Celeribacter indicus: one gene and its partner. The protein of the gene in region 1 interacts with the protein of each later gene in a pairwise test. Links are inferred from orthologs where the notes say so. Each region holds a gene or a part of one and is shown on either strand. Other genes may lie near its edges.

Evidence for each region.
Region 2: the proteins of sfsA (region 1) and P73_RS11660 interact in binary tests that used the Escherichia coli proteins (3 or more experiments, as listed by UniProt). The link is inferred for Celeribacter indicus from one-to-one orthologs.

The regions. Positions count from the first base shown.
Region 1 is NZ_CP004393.1:559,437-562,733, reverse strand. The notes cover bases 246-3,228. They hold sfsA (DNA/RNA nuclease SfsA), read right to left. Parts: upstream 2,092-3,228; coding sequence 1,399-2,091; downstream 246-1,398. Other genes in these bases: P73_RS02800 (GNAT family N-acetyltransferase), read left to right, coding at 2,859-3,228; P73_RS02805 (competence/damage-inducible protein A), read left to right, coding at 2,138-2,866; map (type I methionyl aminopeptidase), read right to left, coding at 517-1,332; P73_RS02820 (HAD family hydrolase), read left to right, coding at 246-434. Outside these bases: more of P73_RS02820, read left to right, coding at 1-245; more of P73_RS02800, read left to right, coding at 3,229-3,297. UniProt on the Escherichia coli protein: Binds to DNA non-specifically. Could be a regulatory factor involved in maltose metabolism.
Region 2 is NZ_CP004393.1:2,312,790-2,316,102, forward strand. The notes cover bases 92-3,090. They hold P73_RS11660 (glutamate-5-semialdehyde dehydrogenase), read left to right. Parts: upstream 92-956; coding sequence 957-2,225; downstream 2,226-3,090. Other genes in these bases: proB (glutamate 5-kinase), read left to right, coding at 92-960; P73_RS11665 (histidine phosphotransferase family protein), read right to left, coding at 2,253-2,852; P73_RS11670 (DUF3553 domain-containing protein), read left to right, coding at 2,897-3,076. Also shown: more of proB, read left to right, coding at 1-91; olsB (L-ornithine N(alpha)-acyltransferase), read left to right, coding at 3,227-3,313. UniProt on the Escherichia coli protein: Catalyzes the NADPH-dependent reduction of L-glutamate 5-phosphate into L-glutamate 5-semialdehyde and phosphate. The product spontaneously undergoes cyclization to form 1-pyrroline-5-carboxylate.

The DNA of each region.
Region 1 (3,297 bases):
ACGTCTACCCGCGCATCTACGAGATCCTCGAGGGCGTGCCGCTCGTCGCGGGGATCGAGGCGACACTCGATGCGCTCGATGCGGCGGGCATTCCCTATTGCGTCGGCTCGAACGGCCCGATGGAGAAGATGGCGGTCACGCTCGGCGGTCATCCGGCCTTCCATGCCCGGCTCGAGGGGCGCATCCATTCCGCCCATACCCATGGCGTCGCGAAACCCGATCCCGGCCTGTTCCTCATCGCCGCCGAACAGATGGGCGTCGCGCCGGAGGACTGCGCCGTGGTCGACGACAGCCCCTCGGGCTGCATCGCCGCGCGCCTCGCGGGAATGCGCTGTTTCGGGTTCGACCCGCATGGCGACGGGGCGCGGCTCGTGGCGGAAGGTGCCGAACATCTGGACGACATGTCGCACCTTCCGGCGCGCCTCGGCCTCTGAGCCTCCGGCGGGCTTTTTGCTGCTCCAAATACTCAGAAAGGCCGCCCGGAGGCGGCCTTTTCAAACAGGATCGGAAGGAAAATCAGGCGCCCCAGGTCGGATGGAACCTGCCCGCCGGGGAGAGCGTGAAGATCTCGCAGCCCGTCGCGGTGACGCCGATCGAATGCTCGAACTGCGCCGAAAGCGACTTGTCGCGGGTGACCGCGGTCCAGTCGTCGGCCAGCACCTTCGTCTCCGGCCGGCCAAGGTTCACCATCGGCTCGATGGTGAAGAACATGCCTTCCTCGAGCACCGGCCCCGTGCCCTCCCTCCCGTAGTGGAGCACGTTCGGCGGCGCGTGGAACACCCGGCCGAGCCCGTGGCCGCAGAAATCGCGCACCACCGACATGCGCTGCGCCTCAACATAGGTCTGGATCGCATGGCCGATATCGCCGAACGTGTTTCCCGGCTTCACCATGTCGATCCCGATCATCAGGCTGTCATGGGTCACCTGTAGCAGCCGCTCGGCCTTCCGGCTCAGCTTGCCCGCGACATACATGCGCGAAGTGTCCCCGAACCAGCCGTCCAGGATCACCGTCACGTCGATATTGAGGATATCGCCATCCTTCAGCTTCTTGCCGCCGGGAATGCCGTGGCAGACGACATGGTTCACGGAAATGCAGGAGGCATGCCGGTAGCCCTTGTAGCCGATCGTGGCGGAGGTGGCGCCGAGCTCGGTCACGCGCCTCTCGATGAAGGCATCGAGCTCCGCGGTCTCCACGCCGGGCACGACCAGGGGCGCGACCTCGTCGAGGATCTGCGCGGCGACCCGACCCGCGGCCCGCATGCCGGCAAAATCGGCGTCCTCATAGATGCGAATTCCGTCTTTGGTGATGCGGCCGCGATGCGTCTCGTCCAAGGGTCCACTCCATAGCTTACCCGCCCGATATAAGCGCTTCAGGCGCGGGAGGCCAGTGGCGACGGGCTACAACTGTCGCAAAGGGCGCGTGTCGAAACTCACCTGCTCCGGTGTGATGGTGCTCGCGAAGACCATGGTTTCGACGCCCGCGCCCCGCGCGGCCCGTGCGGCCGCGGCATAGACGGGGTCGATGTCGGAAGCGGGGGCGAAGCGGTCGCAATCGTCGCGGCAGACGAGATAGAGCATGACCGCGCGATCCCCCTCGGCCACGCGCGCGGCAAGCTCGCCCAGATGCCGCGCCCCGCGCGCGGTCTTCGCATCCGGGAATTCGGCGAGCCCCGCCTCGCGCGACAGGGTGACGGATTTCACCTCGACCCAGGTCCGGCGGCCTCCTGCGGTCACGAGGAAATCGGCACGCGATCTTTCGCCATAGCGCACTTCGGCGCGGATTTCGCCGGCAAGCCCCGGAATCCGCCCCGCGATCAGGGCCTCCGCCACGACGCGGTTGGCGACACCGGTGTCGACGACGACCCGCGCCGCGCCCAGTTCGACGATCCGCAGCCCGTATCGGAGCTTCCTGCGCGAATCGTCGTTCGGTTCGACCCAGACAGGCAGACCCGGCTCCGAAAGGCCGATCATCGAGCCGGGATTGGGACAATGCGCCGTCACCTCGCGCCCGTCGGGAAGACGGATATCCGCGAGGAACCTTTTATAGCGACGCAGGAGAACCGCGGGGATCAACGGGGTTTGAAAGCGCATGTGGCGAGGACTATACCGAAAGGGAAGCCCACTCAAGGAGGCCCCCATGCCCAATCCGACCGCCGCGATCCTCATCATCGGGGACGAGATCCTGTCCGGCCGCACGCGCGATGTGAACATGCACCATCTCGCGGGTGAGCTCACGCGGATCGGGATCGACCTCAGGGAGGCGCGGTTCGTCTGCGACGACCGGGTGGCCATCGTCTCCGCCGTGCGCGCGCTGTCGGCGGCCTATGATCATGTCTTCACCTCCGGCGGCATCGGGCCCACCCATGACGACATCACCGCCGATTGCATCGCGGAGGCCTTCGGCCGCGCGATCGGCATCCGCGACGATGCGCGCGCCCTACTCGAGGCCCATTTCCAGCGGCGCGGAGTCGAAGCGAACGAGGCGCGGATGCGCATGGCGCGCATTCCCGACGGGGCGGCGCTCATCGACAATCCCATCTCCATTGCACCGGGCTTCTCGCTCGAGAACGTTCATGTCATGGCGGGCGTGCCGGCGATCTTCGAGGCGATGGTCGCCTCGCTCCTGCCGACGCTTACGGGCGGCCAGCCGCTCCTGTCGCAAAGCTATCGCATCGACCGGCCGGAAAGTTCGGTCGCCACACCGCTCAAGACGCTTGCCGAGAAATATCCCGAGCTGTCCATGGGCTCCTATCCCTTCCAGGACAATGGCGCCTACGGCACGAATGTCGTGATCCGTGGACAGGACGGAACCCAGGTCGAAGCGGCTCTCATAGAGCTTGCCGGTCTCTTCCCGGCCGATGTCTGAGCAGATCGGCGCCACGCGCCATTTCGCCGCCTTCGAGGCGACATGGCCCTCTGCCCGACAGGCGCCATGCGGCCCCTTCATCTGGCGCGACGGGGCCGGTGGCGGCCGCCGTGTCTCCGCCGCGACACTGGAGGGGGTATTCTCCGAAACGGACCTCGACAGGATCGAGAGCCGCTTTGCCGCCGCCGGACGAACACCGCTGTTCCAGGTCCGGCAGGGGCAGGACGCTTTCGACCGGGTGCTTGAGCGACGCGGCTATCGCATAGGCGACCCCTCCCTCTGCCTTGCCGCCGATCTTGCCATCCTGCCCGACGCCGATCCCGAGGCCGGTTTCGCCTGCTGGCCGCCAATCGCGGTCCAGCGGGAAATCTGGGAGGCCGGTGGCATCGACGCGGCTCGGCTCGGCGTGATGGAGCGGGTGGAGGGACCGA
Region 2 (3,313 bases), 1.8 Mb from region 1 along the record:
ATCCTCGTCTCCTCCGGCTCCATCGCGCTCGGGCGCGGCATCCTGGGCCTTCCGCCGGGGGAATTGCCGCTCGAACAGTCGCAGGCTTCGGCCTCCGTCGGGCAGATCCGGCTGGCGCGCGCCTATCAGGAGGCGCTGGAGCCGCACGGGATCACCACGGCGCAGGTGCTGCTGACGCTCGAGGACACGGCGGACCGGCGGCGCTATCTCAATTCGCGGGCCACGCTCGACGCGCTTCTGGCACTCGGCGTGGTGCCGATCGTGAACGAGAACGACACGGTGGCCACGGACGAGATCCGCTATGGCGACAACGACCGGCTGGCGGCGCAGATCGCGGTGACGGTGGGGGCGGACCGGCTCGTGCTCCTGTCCGATGTGGACGGGCTCTACACCGCCAATCCGGCGGTCGATCCGCAGGCCCGCCACCTGCCGGTGGTCGACCATGTCACCCCCGCGATCGAGGCGATGGCGGGCGAGCCGGTCTCCGGCGTCTCCAAGGGCGGGATGAAGACGAAGATCATGGCCGCGAAGACCGCCATCGGCGGCGGCTGCGCGATGGCGATCACCCAGGGTGCGGTGGACCGCCCGCTTCGGGCGCTCGAGAACGGTGCGCGGGCGACGTGGTTCCTCGCCCACGAGGATCCCGACCGGGCGCGCAAGCGCTGGATCGGGGCGATGAAGCCGAAGGGCGAGGTGCATCTCGACGCGGGGGCCGTGCGCGCGCTCGGCCAGGGGCGGTCGCTGTTGCCGGTCGGCGTGACGGAGGTGGTCGGCCATTTCGGCCGCGGCGAACCGGTCGTGATACTCGGACCCGACGGTGTGCGCATCGGGCTCGGGCTGTCGCGCTACACCTCGGAGGAGGCGGAAGCGATCAAGGGCGCGCATTCCGAAGACATACAGGCGATCCTCGGCTATCCGGGCCGGGCCGCCTTGATACACAGGGACGATCTGGTGCTATGACGGGTGATATCGACGTGAAGGAACTCATGGCCGGGCTCGGACAAAAGGCGAAGGCGGCGAGCGCGGAGCTTGCCAGCGCGCCTGCCGAACAGAAGGATGCCGCGCTTCTGGCGGCGGCGGATGCGCTCTGGTCGCGGCGGGAGGAGATCATCGCGGCCAATGAGAAGGATCTCGCCTTCGGGCGCGAAAAGGGCCTGACGGAGGCGATGATGGACAGGCTCACGCTCGACGAGTCGCGCATCCGCGGCATCATGGACGGGCTGCGCGCCATCGCGGCGCAGAAGGATCCGGTGGGCGAGGTGATCGCGGAATGGGACCGTCCGAACGGGCTGCATATCCGGCGCGTGCGCACGCCGCTGGGTGTGATCGGCGTGATCTATGAAAGCCGTCCGAATGTGACGGCGGATGCCGGCGCGCTGTGCCTGAAGGCCGGGAATGCGGTGATCCTGCGCGGCGGGTCGGAGAGTTTCCACAGTTCCGGCGCGATCCACGCCTGTCTCCTGGAAGGACTGCGCAAGGCCGGGCTGCCGGAGGACGCGATCCAGCGCGTGCCGACGCGCGACCGTGCGGCGGTTCAGGAGATGCTGCGCGCGGTCGAGTATATCGACGTGATCGTGCCGCGTGGCGGCAAGGGGCTCGTGGGGCTGGTGCAGCGCGAGGCGCGGGTGCCGGTATTTGCCCATCTCGAGGGGATCGTTCATATCTTCGTCGATGCCTCCGCCGATCCGGAAAAGGCGATGCGCGTGGTGGTGAACGCGAAGACGCGGCGCACCGGGATCTGCGGCGCGGCGGAATGCCTGCTGATCCATCGTGACATCGCCGACACGCTGGGGCGCGACCTGATCGCGGCGCTGGTGGACAAGGGCATCGAGGTGCGCGGCGATGCGGCGGTGCAGGCGCTGGACGGGGCGGTGACGCCCGCGACCGAGGAGGACTGGGGGCGCGAATATCTCGACGCGGTCATCGCCGCGAAGGTGGTCGATGACGTGGACGCGGCGATCGCCCATATCCGGCGCTATTCCTCGAGCCACACGGATTGCATCATTTCGGAAACCCCCGAGAACGTCGACAGGTTCTTTTCCCGCCTCGACAGCGCGATCCTGATGCACAATTCCTCCACCCAGTTCGCCGATGGCGGCGAATTCGGCATGGGGGCGGAGATCGGCATCGCCACGGGCAAGATGCACGCCCGCGGACCGGTGGGGGCCGAACAGCTCACGAGCTTCAAGTATCTCGTGACCTCCGAGGGCGCGACGCGATCCTGAGGCGGAGCGGCGCGCGGGCGGGACGGCTCAGGCCGTCAGCGTGAGCTGTCCTTCGCCCGTCGCATGGCCGATGCGCCGCCCGAGGGCGGCCGCCTGCATCGGGGCGAGCAGGAACTGGACCTCGGACGGGCGCAGGCCCTCCGCCGGGGACAGGGCGTCGAGCCGGGCCCAGAGATCGGGCGCGGGGGCAAGCCGCTCGGCCTGGGCGCACACGCTCCATTGCCCTCCGGTCCGTCCGATCCGGATTTCGCCGCCGCGGGGCAGGGCGGTCTCCACGCACATCGTCATCAGGCAGGCGAGCTTCACTTCTTCGCGCGGCATGTCCTCCGGCACCTCCCAGCGATATGTGAGGCGCGGGGTGGCGATCCCCTTGAAAACGCCGGCCATCTCCCTGCGCGAGGTCATCTGTCCGGGAGAGGCCATGCCGAAGGCGATGCGAAAGAATCGCACGCGGGCATTTGCATTCTCCACGCTTTCGGAGATAAGGCTGATTTCGGGACCGGCGGCGGCGCCGGACATCGCGAGCAGTTCCACCCCGTTCGAGATCGCGCCCACCGGGCTGATCAGGTCGTGGCAGATGCGGGAGCCGATCATGGCGGCGATGTCGCGGGCAAGTGTGTCAGTCATTTTGTCTCCTCGTTCGGGGATGACCTGGGAAAGGCGGGATGGCCATGGACGATCTCAACGCGATGCTGGAGCCGGGGCAGATGGTCCGCCATCCGACCCAAAGCGACTGGGGCCTCGGGCAGGTGCAGTCCAATATCGGCGGCAAGATCACCGTGATGTTCCAGCATGCCGGCAAGGTCGTGCTCGACAGCCGTCGGGTGGCGCTCCTTCCTGTGTTCGGGTGAGGCACGAAACCCCTTTTCGCCTCATGGTCGCTGAGCCGTGATGTCAGATCAACCTTGACGCGAGGCGGCGCTGCGCTTTTCCCATTTTGTTGCATCAAGATCAACAAAACCTTAAAACCCGTCCACCGATGAGAAAGGACCGGCGCGAGAATGAGTTTGGAGCAGCCGCGATTTCGATTGAAATTCGCCGAGACCGAGGCGGAGCTGCGGGCGGCGCAACGTCTGCGCTACCGCGTC